DNA from 2 places in the Photorhabdus aballayi genome. Region 2 is predicted to be linked to the other one. Evidence: predicted binding sites of a transcription regulator. Region 2 holds the regulator's gene; the other holds the start of a gene.
The links. The regulator PhoB, encoded in region 2, activates phosphate uptake and scavenging genes when phosphate is short. The targets are predictions, from matches to a motif close to CTGTCATAAAACTGNCNNAT.
Positions count from the first base shown of each region.

Region 1: pitA (inorganic phosphate transporter PitA) is a predicted target of PhoB. The motif match lies at 2,713-2,732, and genes of this name have one in related genera.

Region 1 covers NZ_JAPFCD010000002.1:175,918-184,017, forward strand. The annotation lists gene uspA (universal stress protein UspA) at 1-68, opposite strand, end outside; gene uspB (universal stress protein UspB) at 629-964, shown strand; gene pitA (inorganic phosphate transporter PitA) at 1,019-2,509, opposite strand; gene OO184_RS02155 (BaiN/RdsA family NAD(P)/FAD-dependent oxidoreductase) at 2,779-3,981, shown strand; gene OO184_RS02160 (MalY/PatB family protein) at 4,323-5,516, opposite strand; gene OO184_RS02165 (MFS transporter) at 5,527-6,738, opposite strand; gene OO184_RS02170 (ATP-grasp domain-containing protein) at 6,766-7,971, opposite strand; gene OO184_RS02175 (hypothetical protein) at 7,964-8,100, opposite strand, start outside.
Region 2 covers NZ_JAPFCD010000038.1:21,905-30,004, forward strand. The annotation lists gene OO184_RS17220 (AAA family ATPase) at 1-864, opposite strand, end outside; gene sbcD (exonuclease subunit SbcD) at 861-2,096, opposite strand; gene phoB (phosphate regulon transcriptional regulator PhoB) at 2,358-3,047, shown strand; gene phoR (phosphate regulon sensor histidine kinase PhoR) at 3,071-4,396, shown strand; gene brnQ (branched-chain amino acid transport system II carrier protein) at 4,747-6,078, shown strand; gene ggt (gamma-glutamyltransferase) at 6,334-8,094, opposite strand.

The sequences.
Region 1 (8,100 bases), on a different contig from region 2:
GCTTTTCTCACCAAAACCTGACTTTCCGGGGATAAATCAACCGCGACAAGAATATGTTTGTAAGCCATAAGCGAACTCCTTCCATAATGCCGAGTTAGTGAGTTGGCAGGGCAAATTGCCACTATCCTGTGTTTATTACTACTGAGAATGTTCTTCAAGTATTGTTGAGCAAAGAACATCCACCAAACAAACAACATATACCACAATCGCGCTTCCTGCCACTTGATGAATGGCAAAATCCTACTCTGAATTTATGGCCTTTCTTGATACCTAACATATTTACGTAAACAACTAACCAGTTCTCTGGGGTTACATGGTTGGATAGAACTCACCAGATAAGTGTTTATACCCTTCATCTTTCAAGCTGCTGCTTTGTTGGCTGCTTTCACTCACCCCAGTCACATCGTTATCTATGCTCCTGGGGATTCGTTCACTTGCCGCCGCGCTGCAACTCGAAATCTATTAGGTATATAACGTTTTTCTGCTAGTTTTGTCCCAATTTACACAGAACAGGTTTTTTGTACTATCTGACTATCTTTCCTACAATAAATATAAAGGTGTCACCACCTGCAATTTTAATTTTTTCTTTTTTGTGACAGCTCTGGCTAACCATTCTAAGGAGGGGATTATGTTCAGTACAATCGCACTGTTTTGGGCGCTGTGTCTTGTCTGCATTATCAATATGATGCGCTACTTCTCTTCACTACGAGCATTGCTGTCCATTCTTCGTCAGTCTGATCCCTTGCTTTATCAATCAGTAGACGGTAACGGCTTTTTCACTACTCACGGACAACTTAACAAGCAAATACGACTAGTGAACTATATCAATTCACAACGTTACCTTGATCATCATGATCCAGAAGTTGTTCTTCGTTGTGAGAGGTTGAGAAGACAATTTATTTTGACCAGCGCACTGAGCGGATTAGTTGTTATTTGCCTGATTTCTATGTTGATTTGGTATTAAATAAAAAGGCGGTATAGTTAACCCATACCGCCTTCAAATTATCCATTAAAACAATTAAATCAGTTTCAAAGCGAACCAGTAAAGCGTACCGGACAACCCGATTGAAACCGGCAGCGTTAGTATCCAAGCCAGCATGATATTCTGAATAGTTTTACCCTGAACACCACCGCCATCGACCAACATCGTGCCAGCCACCGCAGAAGAAAGCACCTGCGTAGTAGAGACCGGCATGCCGGTATAACTCGCAACACCAATTGAAACAGCAGCAGTCATCTGGGCTGAAACACCCTGCGCGTAGGTCATGCCTTTTTTGCCAATCTTCTCACCAATAGTGACTGCAACACGTTTCCAGCCAACCATCGTTCCCAAAGATAAAGCCAGCGCTACCGCAATGATAATCCAGACAGGCGCATACTCAACGGTGTGTAATAAGTCTTTCCGCAATTTATTCAGGAAACGGGCATCTTCAGCACGGGTTTCCGGCAGTTTAGCCAGAGACTCCGCCGTATCAGCAATACACATCAACATACGACGCATATTGTTACGCTGCTCCGCATTCAGCTCACTATAGCTCTGAATGCCCTTCAATAGGCTTTCCGTCTGATCAAGAACAACGACAGCACGCGTAATATCACAATGGAATCGTCCTGCCGGTTCATCTTCCGCAATAACGGCTGGCGGCGTCAACTCAATTGCATGGGATAACTCTGGGCCATGCTGTCGATAATATTGTTGCAAGTGAGTAATAGCATCGTAGGTACGGGCAATGTCATAGCCATTGGCATTCATGTTTACGACAAATCCCGCTGGAGCTACACCAATTAGCACCAGCATAATCAAACCGATACCTTTCTGACCATCATTCGCCCCGTGAGAGAAGCTTACGCCTACCGCAGACAAAATCAGCGCTGTTCGTGTCCAGAAAGGGGGCTTACGCTTACCATCCTTCTTTTCACGTTCAGCAGGAGTCAGATGAATACGCTTACGCTTCTTGGTGCTGCTCCAGTAACGGCGCAGCAGAAACACGATTGCCCCGGCGATGATCAATCCAATTAAAGGAGAGAGGATCAACGACAGGAAAATCTGTATCATCTTCGGCACATTCAACGCATCAACCACAGAAGAACCGGTTACGATGGCATTAGTCAAACCGATACCAATAATGGAACCAATCAGGGTATGGGAACTGGATGCAGGTAAACCGAAATACCAGGTACCAAGGTTCCAGACAATCGCAGCCAGCAACATGGAAAACACCATAGCAAGACCATGAGCAGAACTGACATTGAGAAGAAGATCGGTCGGAAGTAAATGCACAATCGCGTAAGCGACACTTAATCCACCAAGAAGAACACCAAAGAAGTTAAATACCCCAGCCATAACGACGGCGAACTGTGCTCGCATAGCACGGGTATAAATAACTGTTGCTACCGCATTCGCGGTATCATGAAAGCCATTAATGGCTTCATAAAATAGCACAAACAGTAGTGCCAGTACTAACATTAGGCTGGTGTGAAAATCCAAGCCAGTAAAAAGATGTAGCATAAACGTTAAGCCAGTTAGTTGGACATGAACGCGGCGCATTATCAGTGACAAATGCTAGCGGGGGAAGTGAAATATGAACTTTTTTTGATTTCATGACAACTAGATAACAATAAGAAATAGGAATACTCCTTATATATCATTAAATTACATATCTTTTAAAAAATTGACAATTTTAAGTTATAAGGGATTTTTTCCCCACAAACTTATCAAAAATGCGACATATTAGGGGAAATTTCCCACTAAATTATTTAGTTACAAAGAGAAAAACAGTGGAAAAATTTGATGCAGTGATTATTGGCGCCGGTGCAGCAGGTTTGTTCTGTGCCGCTCAGGCTGGACAGCTCGGTTTACAGATACTGGTTCTGGATAATGGTAAAAAAGCCGGGCGTAAGATTTTGATGTCCGGTGGTGGACGTTGCAACTTCACTAATATGTACACAGAACCATCAGCTTATCTTTCTGCTAATCCCCATTTTTGCAAGTCTGCTTTGGCCCGTTATACACAATGGGATTTTATCGAACTGGTTCAACGTCATGGCATTGCTTACCATGAAAAAACACTGGGACAGCTTTTCTGTGATGATTCTGCCCAACAAATAGTTGATATGTTGCTGAAAGAGTGTGAAGCCGGTCAGGTTACTATTCGTCTGCGTAGCGAAGTTAGCCACGTAGAAAAAAATGAGCAGGGCTTCTTTATTATCGTTAATGGAAAGCAAGTAAGTACACGCTCACTTGTTATTGCTTCCGGTGGATTATCTATGCCGGGCCTTGGAGCAACCCCTTTTGGTTATCGGATAGCTGAACAGTTTGGCTTGAAAGTCTTGCCAACCCGCGCCGCTCTCGTACCTTTTACTCTGCACAAACCACTCCTGGAGCAACTTCATGTGCTCTCTGGTATATCTGTGCCTACTATTGTTACCGCAGAAAACGGTACTCGGTTTAAAGAAAATATCCTGTTTACCCACCGAGGACTTTCTGGTCCAGCAATTTTACAAATTTCCAGTTACTGGCAATCAGGAGAGTTTGTAAGTATTAACTTACTCCCAGATAGTGATCTGGAAGCTCTTCTGGAACAAGAACGAAGTGCTCACCCAAACCAAAGCGTAAAAAATACTTTGGCAAAATTATTACCAAAGCGGCTGACGGAGTGCCTGCAAACGCTCGATCAAATTCCAGATATTGCTCTTAAACAACTAACCCCAAATCAGCAAAAACAGTTAGTTTTAAACCTCCAATCATGGCGGGTACAACCCAACGGAACGGAGGGCTATCGCACAGCCGAAGTGACGATGGGCGGTGTTGATACTCACCAGCTTTCATCCAAAACGATGGAAACTAATCAGGTAAAAGGACTCTACTTTATTGGCGAGGTGGTAGACGTCACCGGCTGGCTTGGCGGCTATAACTTCCAGTGGGCATGGAGCTCCGCCTGGGCGTGTGCTCAGGCGTTATGCTCTGCGGAGAGACAATAAAGTTTGCCTGTAAGGAGCAGTTTTTGATGCGCAATTTATTGATATTGTTGTATTCAACCCATCAAAAACTGCAAATTTAGCATAATCTATTTCGACGGGTAAGCTACTGGTTGGCGAGGGTGGCTCGGAAGGAAACAACGTTGTTTGCACACTAGCCGCTGCTATGGGGGCAGGCTTCAATGGGAAGAGCCGGATGAGCTGAAAGGTTCTACGTCCGGTTGCGTAAGAGCCTGTGGGTGAGATCCCCTCGAGTTACTCGACCATATACAGGGCGCACATTGCACTTATTGCGTTAATCCAGCTCTAACTACCGGAATCATGACCTAGGTGGTTTAGTTCTGTCAGTTGACGCAGTCATCATTTTGAAAATGACAGATATGGAGCATATTTTTAATTGAAGATTCTAATATCTTTCTAGGACAAGCAAAATTCAATCTCGCAAACCCATGTCCTTCCGCACCAAATTTCTCACCATTATCTAACCAAACTTTTCCTTGTTGAATTAATGTATTATTTAAATTATCTAAATTGATATTTGTTTGCCGAAAGTCTATCCAAGATAAAAATAATGCATCGGATTCAGTCACTCGAATACCCTCAACACCATTTAGCATAGCATTTAATAAATTATAATTTTCCTTTAAATATAGTAAGAGCGCTTCTAACCACTCCTGCCCTGTTTTATAGGCTGCTTCACACGCAGCTAATCCTATCATGTTGGGGCGGGACATATCATATCGCAGAAATTCTTTTTTTACTCTTTCACGTAGCTTATTATTTTTAATAATAATATTAGATGTTTGCAGTCCTGCTAGATTAAAGGTTTTGCTTGGTGAGGTACACGTAATACATATCTCAGAAAAATAAGGGTGCAGAGCTGCTAAAGGTATGTATTGAGAACGGTTATTGAAAATTAAATCTTGGTGAATATCATCTGATACGATGATTATTTTATATTTCAGACAGATATTACCAATGATATTGAGCTCGTCAATAGACCAAACTTTACCAATTGGATTATGGGGATTACAGAGGATAAGCATTTTTGTTTTTGCTGTAATGCTTTTTTCTAGCTCATCAAAATCAAGTAAATATCGACCAGTAATATTATGAAGAGGAACAGTTATTGCAGAGCGTTGATTGGCAAATATAGAACGCGAAAATGCCCCATAAACAGGTGTCATTATAATAATAGAATCATCGGGCTCCGAAAGTGCATTAATTATAATATCAATCGCAGTAACAACACCTGGGCTCTGAACAATCCAATCGGGTTCAATTATCCAGTCATGCCTGTTTCTTTGCCAGTCTGTAATCGCATTTAATGTTGATAAGCTACAATTAGTGTAACCCAATATGCCATAATCAATGATGTTCAAAAGCGCTTTTCTGACAGAAGGAGGACTCTGAAAATCCATATCTGCTACCCATAATGGTGTTGGCTTGTTATCGGTATACAGCGGGTCTTGAGGATATGTCCATTTAGTGGATGAAAAAACAGAACGGTCGAATACAACATCAAAATTGAAATTCATATATCCACCATTAATTATTTTTTTTGATTAGAAAAATATAATAAATCAATAGAGTTATCAAGCTAGTTAGGGATAATACTGAAAACAGTAGAGTAGCATTAAATAAATCAAGCATGATCCCTCCGTAAATAGGTGCTAAAGCTGATCCGATACTTGACATATTGGAAGCACCAAAAAAAGCTCCCCTTAAATGATGAGGTGTGAGCCTATCAACTTCGACATTAAACGTAGGTATGGCAATTATTTCCCCAAAACTCAGAATGACAGTTGCGACACAGAGATAATAAACTGTATTAATAGGTGAGAATGCAAAAATAATTTGAGCTATAGCAATTAACATGATACCGATTAATATTTTTATTCTTGGTGTAAAATTCCTTAATAAAACTAAAGTTGGTATTTGCAAAGTGATAATTGTCAATGAGTTGACAATAACTAATAAAGCAATGAAATTGGTAACATTATTGATATTTGATCTAGATAAATATTGAACAAGCGTAGAATCAAAGTTAGCATAAACAAACATAACAAGAACATTACATAATAGAAGCATCACGAATGCTCGGTGAGAAATAATTATGCTCAATGTTTTTGTAAAGCTAATGTCATTGCTGACTTTTTTTATTTTCTCTTCCTTTTTTGAAGATAATAAAAAGACACGCAACATAATACCATAAATAAAATAAACAATGGCTGTAATTAGAAAAGTTTCTCTCTGTGCCGATAGGCCAGAGGCTAATCCAATATAAGGACCAATTGCAGCGCCAACATTGACCAAATAATATCGATAGTATTGTATTGACTCTCTCTCTTTAGGAGAATCAATATAATCGCCAATTAAGGCTTTGCTACACGCTTCTAACAAAGCACGACCAATACTAATTCCGGATATAGCGATTAAATATAAGATAGGTGAAGATGAGAAGGACATCATGATGAATGAAATAATGCTTATCACCACTCCAATAAGCATTATTGTTCTGCGGCAAAAAATATCAGACAAATATCCGGTATAAATGCCTGTCACTGAACCTAAGATACTTGACAGCGCCAATAATCCGCCAATCCCTGTCGCTGACATATTAAACTGCTGATAAAGGATCATCGCTAAAAAAGGCCAAACCATAAAATAGGCGGCTCTAGTTAACAGTGTCCCCAGTAACATGATAAAAATAGGGGTAGGTAAATGTTTTAATAAAGATAATCTGAATAGAGATGCCATTGGTTCACCAGGATACGTATTGAGTTACTATGACTCTATTTCGATAATAACACTCTCTTTAAGGTGGCGGCTTTCAAATTCAGCCTGCTCCGCTGTTACGCCGCACGCAATAGCATATCCTAATCGTTGAGAGCTATTTTTTAGTGATTCAATATGTTCTCCAACGTTAACATCAAAATGGACAAAGTCATTCTTTATGTAATTTATCTTTTTAACAATGCCAGAAGGGGCGGTGATATAAGAAATAGCGGCATATTTATTGAACTTCTTACTCAAATCAGGCGAAATATCTAACGAAACTTGGATAACTGCTTTCCACATATCAATACCGGTGGCCATTTCCACTAATTCAGGAATATGATCTCCTCCTAACCTAGCTCCTACTTCAATGACTTTGACGCCATCACTTGTTACTTTAACCTCGGTATGTCCTCCTCCATTATAAATACCTAACGCGAGCAAGGCTTGTGTTACCACTTTTTCTATTTCTATTTTTTGTTGTAATGGTAGATTAGCAGGCAATGTATGCCCTAATTCAACAAAATAACCATTATTTGATACGTATTTCTTAGTAATTGTGATAATATCCACAACACCATTACAGGAAATAGATTCAATACTGTATTCTTGTCCTTCCAGATATTCTTCTATCAAAAATAAAGAAGATTTTTTTACTCCAAATGGAGGAGTTATTTCACAGACTTCACGGAAATTCCTTTCCAATTCGATGGCGTTATCATTACGTAAAACACCTCGACTTCCGGCCATGTTAATAGGCTTTATAATGTTTGGATACCCAATTTTGGCTGCTTCTATTTTTGCACTGTCAACATTAGAAATTAGAGCGTATTTAGGGATAGGAATATTTTTTTGCCTAAAAGATTCTCTCATTAGGTGTTTGTTTCTTGCTTTTAATGCACTTTCATATGTTATTCCTTTAAGACCTAATGTTTCTGCTACTTTAGCCGCAAGGGGAACATAGAACTCCATAAATGTAATAACACCCTGGATTGTTTTCTTAGCATTGATATGCTCAGCCATATTTATAACAAGTTCATCGTCATTAGTATCTGCTTCGAAGAATTCATCAATATAGAGTAAATCATTATCAGATACTTTATTATAATACTTCCTTGATCCGATGAATATAATATAAGCGCCCAGCTCTTTCGCTTTTTTTAACCCAATCGAACCGGATGGGTTCTTTTCTATTACTAATAATCTATTAGACATTTTTAACCTCTATCGATCTACTCGAGAGGTTATTCATTAGCTCACGAGAAAAACACCCATTCTTTAACACACCGTTTAATCTTTTATTAACAAGATCGTTAATTTCATTAAGATAAAAATTGACTTTAT
Region 2 (8,100 bases):
TGCGGGTTCACTGCTAGCCAGTTTTTGCAGTTGCGGTTCTGCATGAGTCAGCGCTTTTTCTGCCTGCTGTAAGGCAGTGTTGTTTTCAGTAACAAGTTGCTCAAGTTCTTCCTCACGTGTCAGCCATTGTGCCGAATGTTGCAATGTTTTTATCTGCTGGTTGAGTTGTGATTCCGCATGGGTGAGTTGTTGCTGTTGTTCCAGATATTGTTGATGCTGCTCTGCTGTTAGCAAATCAATGGCGGATGCTTTGGCTTGCAGAATATCCAGCTCTGACTGTGCTTGTTTATGTTGTTGGTAAATTTGTTGGGATAAAATGCCGTAAATTTCAGTGCCGGTTAACTCTTCCAATAAATCAGCCCGTTCGTTTGGCTGAGCATTAAGGAAAGCAGCGAAATCTCCTTGGGATAGCAATATGGATTTGGTGAAACGGCCGTAATCTAATCCAGTAATTTCAATGATTTTCTCTTTTTTATCTTGGATTTTATCGGCCAGAATTTTACCACTGCGGCTAAGAGCGAGTTCCACTTTAGGGGCTTGCAGATTGCCATTCGGTTGATTACGCGCTCGCCGTTGGCTCCAGAAAGCACGGTAAGCGACACCTTTCACTTCAAACTCAACTTCGGCTAGTGATTCTGAGGTGTGTCGGGTCATTAACTCATTTTGTGAGGTAGAAATCGTCAAGCGTGGTGTTTCGTGATAAAGCGCAAGGCAAATAGCATCCAATAAGGTCGTTTTACCCGCACCGGTAGGGCCGGTTATGGCGAACAGGCCATTACTGGCAAACGGCTCTGCTGTGAAGTCAATTTTCCATTCACCTTGTAATGAATTAATGTTTTTTAGCCGTAGACTCAAAATCTTCATGCCTGTTCCTCCTTGTTTTTAGCCTGATAGATATCGTTCAGTGTTTGTTCGAAAAGAGTGGTCAGACGTTTTTTATGCTCTTCATCTTCGAGTGACGATTGTGCAAGCCGTCGGGCAAAAACCTCATTTACGCTAAGTTCTGTCAGCGTTTCTCTGTTTTCTTGTGCGAGCCTGTTTTGCTGCTGCGTTTTACTACGTCGTAGCAGAATGACTTCCACAGGAAGTTCTGCAACCATTGATTGAACCCTTTTCTGGATATCATGGAGGTAATCTTGGGTGGCAACTTCAATATCCAACCAGACGGGTTGCTCTCCTTGGTAGTTATTAAAAGTTTGTAACTGTTGTTCAATTTGTTGCAGGTTGCCCTTGATAAGTTGCATAGGCTGGTATTGCGGAATGGGTAAAAGCTTAATAGATGCCAGTTTATCCTGGGTAAATTCCACCAAACAGACGCTTTTTTCTTGCCCGATTTCATCGAAACTAAGAGGAATAGGGGAGCCGCTGTAGCGAATATGTTCAGATTTAGCCACTATTTGTGGCCGGTGAATATGCCCAAGCGCAATATAGTCTACTGGCGGGAAAGCTTGCGCCGGGAAGGCATCCAATGTACCAATATAAATATCCCGCACTGAATCTGTAACCGTGGCGCCAATGGTCGTCAGATGCCCGGTCGCAATAATAGGTAAGGGCAAATTCAAGTCATCACGTAATTTACACGCTTGCTGATAGAGTCGATGATAATGTTCTGCAATGGCTTCTTGTAATACGAGTTGTTTCTGTTCTCCTGACTGACCGGCCAGGCTGATCGTAATATCCCTTGGCCGCAGAAAAGGGATTGCACAAAGAATTGCACCGGTATTGCCTTGTTTGGTGGTGAGTACTTTTATCTGTTTTTGTGGATCTTTTTCTGCGTGAGCAATAACGGCAGTATTCAGGCAGGAAAGGAGCTCTTTTGATTCATTTAATGTCGCTACTGAATCATGGTTGCCGCCAAGGATAATTAACTGGCAACCGGTCGGTTGTAGCTCAACGACAAAGCGATTATATAGCTCACGGGCGTAACTAGGCGGTGAGCCGGTATCAAATACATCTCCGGCAACAATTAGTGCATCGACCTGATAATGTTCAACCTGTTTAATCAGCCAGCGCAGAAAATGTTGATGTTCGGCAGCCCGGCTTTTTGTAAAAAAATATTGGCCAAGATGCCAGTCCGAAGTGTGAATAATACGCATAGTTTCGCCGTCATTGGTTAAAGTGAAGCATGATTATAATCGCTGTATTCTCGATGTCGCTTTTAAATCTGATTTCGTGAATATATCTTCGAACGGCTTCGCATTCATTATGAAATATGACAATTGTTGAGTTAATTATTGCGAAATAGATTGCAGATGGAGGATAACCAAGGCAGGATTTCATAAATTTGTCATAAAACTGACGCATAATGCTTTTTCAAACTGAGTAGCGTTTATCTCAATATATTAACGGGATTAATCATGGCAAGACGCATTCTGGTAGTTGAAGATGAAGCTCCGATTCGTGAGATGGTCTGTTTTGTTCTGGAAAAAAATGGGTATCAGCCGGTAGAAGCAGAGGATTATGATTCTGCGTTGGCATGTTTATCTGAGCCATATCCTGATTTAGTATTATTGGATTGGATGCTTCCCGGCGGTTCTGGTTTGCAGATAATTAAACAGATGAAACGGAATAGTAATATCCGTGATATTCCGGTGATGATGCTAACTGCCCGCGGTGAAGAGGAAGATCGGGTGCGTGGCCTTGAAGTTGGGGCAGATGACTATATTACCAAGCCTTTCTCTCCTAAAGAGCTGGTTGCCAGAGTTAAAGCGGTATTGCGGCGTATTTCGCCGATGGTCATGGAAGATATTATCGAAATGAATGGCTTGGTTTTGGATTCAACGTCCCATCGAGTGACCAGCCAGGATAAAGCGCTGGATATGGGGCCGACGGAATTTAAATTACTGCACTTCTTTATGACTCACCCTGAACGGGTCTATAGCCGTGAACAGTTGCTTAATTATGTTTGGGGAGCAAATGTTTATGTTGAAGATAGAACTGTTGATGTCCATATTCGCCGTTTACGTAAAGTATTAGAGATTGGCGGCCATGATAAAATGGTGCAGACCGTTCGTGGTACGGGTTATCGTTTTTCTACCCGTTACTAAATCCACGCACCGGAGAATCTAATGTGTTAGAACGTTTATCTTGGAAGAAACTGGTTTCAGAACTGTTTCTCTTTTGTTTACCTGCGTTAATTTTGTCGATATTTATTGGTCATTTATCCTGGTGTTTATTTGTTTCGGTATTGTTGGTGTTGATATGGCATGGTTATAACTTGCTGAAACTTTCGAATTGGTTATGGTTGGATCGCAGTATGTTGCCGCCGTCGGGGAGAGGAGGGTGGGAGCCTATTTTTTATGGTATTCACCAGATGCAGCAACGGAATCGAAAGCGGCGTCGTGAGTTGGCGCTGTTGATCAAACGGTTTCGTAGCGGGGCGGAATCATTGCCTGATGCCATTGTAATGATGACGACGGAAGGTAATATTTTTTGGTGCAACCGTTTGGCGCAACATTTACTCGGTTTTCGTTGGCCTGAAGACAATGGGCAGCACATTTTCAATTTACTTCGCTACCCTGATTTTAGCCGATATATTCTTTCCAGAGATTTTTCACGTCCTTTATCCATTGAGTTAAATAATGGTTTCACTGTTGAGTTTCGGGTGATGCCTTATTCTGAGGGCCAGTTCTTAATGGTTGCCAGAGATGTGACTCAGAAACGAACACTGGAAAATGCCCGTCGTGATTTTTTTGCCAATGTCAGTCATGAAATGCGTACCCCTTTAACTGTCTTGCAGGGTTATTTGGAAATGATGCAGGATAATCCGCTAAATAAGAAAGCGTTGAATACGATGCAGGAGCAAACCCGAAGGCTGGACAGTTTGGTGAAGCAATTGTTGCAACTGTCTAAAATTGAAGTCGCTCCCCAGATTGATATGAATGAAGTGGTTGATGTGCCTTTGATGCTTAAAGTATTGCGTCAGGAAGCCACAGCGCTGGGTAATGAATGTTATAAGATTAATTTTGATATTGGTGAAGGACTTAAAGTGTTCGGCAATGAAGAGCAGCTTCGCAGCGCAATGTCGAATTTGGTTTATAACGCAGTTAACCATACCCCTAAAGGGACTCAAATTGATGTCAGTTGGAAAAAGAATTCCCACGGTGCTGAGTTTACCGTGAAAGATAATGGGCAAGGTATCAGCGCTGAACATCTACCTCGTTTGACCGAACGTTTTTATCGGGTAGATAAAGCGCGTTCCAGACAAACGGGAGGAAGTGGTCTTGGTCTTGCGATTGTTAAACATGCCTTACATCATCACCATTCTCATCTTAAAATTTCCAGCGAAGTAGGGAAAGGGACGATCTTTAGTTTTACTCTACCGACAGGATTGATTGTACCTGTCAAAATAACCAGCAAGAGAGATAGGAATAGTTTGATTAACAGTAATAATTAATCTTTGCAATTGATTATTATTTTTTCAGGTTAAAAAAAACGCAAATCATATAGTGTTTATTCAATGATAGCTAACAGCAATCACTAGTTTTGAAAAAGAGTACGGCATATACTTCTGCATTCTGGTTTATCTATTGCCTTCTGGCACTATAAAAGTTTTACTTGTGGGCAGTTGTTGGCGATTCTATCTATAATAACCACTATAAATCTGTCTTCAACAGATACCTGGTGAATATTATTTTGATAATAAATCGTTAAATTAGGGTTCAATATTGTCAATATGGGCTTAGCTATTGACAGTATTTATATTATTCAGGCCATAAATATGGTAACAAAATATTAATAATCATTATGACACATCGTTTATCATCTAAGGATATTTGGGCATTAGGGTTTATGACTTTTGCTCTGTTTGTGGGGGCGGGAAATATTATTTTTCCCCCGATGGTGGGGTTACAATCAGGTGAATACGTTTGGTTAGCCGCTCTAGGCTTTCTAACGACAGCGGTTGGTTTACCCGTCATTACAATCATCGCATTGGCAAAAGTTGGCGGTGGTATTGAAGAGCTGAGTTCACCTATTGGTAGAGTTGCTGGTTTGCTGCTGGCGACAGTTTGTTATTTGGCTGTTGGTCCTTTATTCGCTATCCCTCGGACTGCGACGGTCTCTTTTGAAGTCGGCATTGCTCCGCTTACCAGTACCGGTGAGTTACCCCTGTTTATCTACAGTCTTATTTATTTTGTGCTGGTAATTGCTGTTTCCCTTTACCCTGGTCGTTTGCTTGATACTGTCGGGCATGTGTTAGCACCCATCAAGATGTTGGCGTTAGGTATACTTGGTGTTGCTGCTTTACTTTGGCCAGCCGGTAGTTCAATTCCCGCGATTGATATTTATCAGCAAATTCCATTCTCCAGTGGTTTCGTCAATGGTTATTTGACGATGGATACGCTGGGAGCGATGGTGTTTGGGATTGTTATTGTTAACGCTGCACGTTCAAGAGGCGTTGCCTCATCTTCATTATTAACTCGTTATGCAATGTGGGCAGGTTTTATTGCTGGCTTTGGTCTGATACTGGTTTATCTTTCCCTGTTTAAGTTGGGAGCTGGTAGTGGAGAGTTAGTGCCTCATGCAGAAAATGGCGCGGTTATTTTGCATGCCTATGTTCATCATACTTTTGGTGGCGTTGGCAGTATTTTCCTGGCTGTGCTGATTTTTGTCGCCTGTATGGTGACTGCGGTTGGATTAACCTGTGCATGTGCTGAGTTTTTCAGCCGCTATTTGCCCCTGTCTTATCGTTCGCTGGTTTTGATCCTTGGAGGGTTCTCCATGTTGACTTCTAACCTTGGTTTGAGTCATTTGATTAAGATTTCTATACCGGTACTGACAGCTATTTATCCACCTTGTATCGTTCTGATTGTGTTGAGTTTTACGCTGTGCTGGTGGCACAATTTCACCCGTATTTTGGCTCCAGTAATGTTAATTAGTCTGATATTTGGTATTTTGGATGCGATTAAGTCGTCTGAAGCACTGGCTTATTTGTTACCAAACTGGGCAACACGTTTACCATTGGCGGATCAAGGACTAGCTTGGTTAGCGCCATCCTTGTTGGTTTTAGTTGTGGCTGGTATTTATGACCGTGTTTTAGGGCGTTCTGGTACCCGCGAGACTCAAATGCATCAGTGATGATATTTGTTTCTCTGACTGTTTGCCATCGTCAGATGTTCAGGGAAAGCGTGGGATGGGGTTCCTAAGAGAAGGATATCCCATCCCGATATTGCCTATACCCGTTATCTTTCAAGTTGTCTCTTTGTTGGCTGCACTCACTCACCCCGGTCACATAGTTATCTATGCTCCCGGGGATTCGCTCCCTTGCCGTCGCGATGCATCTTGAAATCCATAGGGTATATACAGATTAGCTATTTTTTAATTATTGGACCATTAGTAACCAATAGCCGCGCCGGCCGGGCGTCGGACATCATTGGCTCCATAAAAATGGTTTTCACGAACTTTACCCGATACGGCTGCATCATTGCCGGAAGAATTAGCTGAAGCGTCAGCGGCTTTAGGTAAGCCAACCATAATTACTTCAGCGGCGCCCCACGGTATCTGTTCCACCATCTTGTATCCCATTTTTTCTAGCAAATTCAGCGAGTCTTTAGAAATACCACGTTGCTCATAATAAACTTCATCGGGTAACCATTGATGATGAATGCGGGGGCTATTAACCGCTTCTTGAGGAGGCATTCCGTGTTCAATGATGTTTAAGGCAGTTTGCAGGGTAATAGAGATAATACGGGAACCGCCGGGTGAGCCCAGAACAAGGAATATCTTGTTGTCTTTTGTGACAAGTGTCGGGCTCATTGAGGATAGTGGGCGCTTACCAGGGGCAATAGAGTTAGTCGCGCCTTGAATGAGACCATAAAGATTCTTCTCACCAATTTTAGTGGTGAAGTCATCCATCTCATCATTGAGAAAGAAACCTGTCCCGGGGGCGATGACGACAGCACCAAAAAGTCCATTGATAGTATAGGTGGTTGAAACTGCATTACCTTCTTTGTCAACAATGGAATAGTGCGTGGTTTCTGGTTTTTCATGAGGGCCAATGCCTGGTTGAACATTCTCTGATAATGTAGCTTTACCTGGCTCTATTTTTTTACGTAGAGATTCAGCATAACTCTTACTCAGTAAGCGATCGATGGGATTTTTAACAAATTCTGGATCACCGAGGTAAGTATTTCTATCCATGTAAGCATGACGCATGGCTTCTGTCAGGGTATGAATATAATCAGCCGAGTTGAATCCCATTTCTTTGAGGTTGTAGCCTTCCAAAATATTCAGAATTTCACACATGGTTACTCCGCCTGAACTCGGTGGCGGTGATGAGATAAATTTATAACCGCGATAGTTACAGGTGACGGGGGTTGTTTCTGAGATTTTATAGTTGGCGAAATCAGCTTCGGTAATAATGCCGCCGGATTTTTTAGCCGCTTCGGCGACCAGTTTAGGAATATTTCCGTGATAGAAAGATTCTTGTCCTTTTTTGGCAATTAACTCCAGCGTATTCGCCAGATCGGTTTGTATCAGCCTGTCACCCGGTTGATAAGGAGATCCATCTTTGCGTAGGAAGATGCGGGCTGCTTCTGGATCTTTGCGGAAGCGTTTGATTGAGGTATCCAGAATATCAGTGTCTGCACGGGTCAGTATAAAGCCTTCTCGAGCCAGCTTAATCGCAGGCGCCATGACTTGTTCACGGCTCAATTTACCATATTTTTTTAGGGCGCTGTCTAACCCCATCACGGTTCCCGGCACACCAGCCGCGCGGTAACCATATAAACTGGCTTCTTTAATGACATTGCCTTCTTTATCCAGATACATATCGGCACTTGCCGCACTTGGCGCGGTTTCGCGGAAGTTAATAAAAGTATTGGTACCATCAGCCAAATGAATTGTCATAAAGCCACCACCACCGATGTTTCCACAACATGGATTAACAACGGCTTGGGCATAACCAACGGCAACGGCTGCATCAACCGCGTTTCCACCCATTTTGAGAATATCGACGCCAACTTGTGAAGCAAGATGTTGGGCTGAAACGACCATGCCATTTTTAGCTTCAACAGCCGGTTGCGAAGCGGCATAAAGGTGGGACGAGACGAGCAAGGATATGATTGCCAGTGGTGTTTTCCATGTTTTCAACATGTTGTG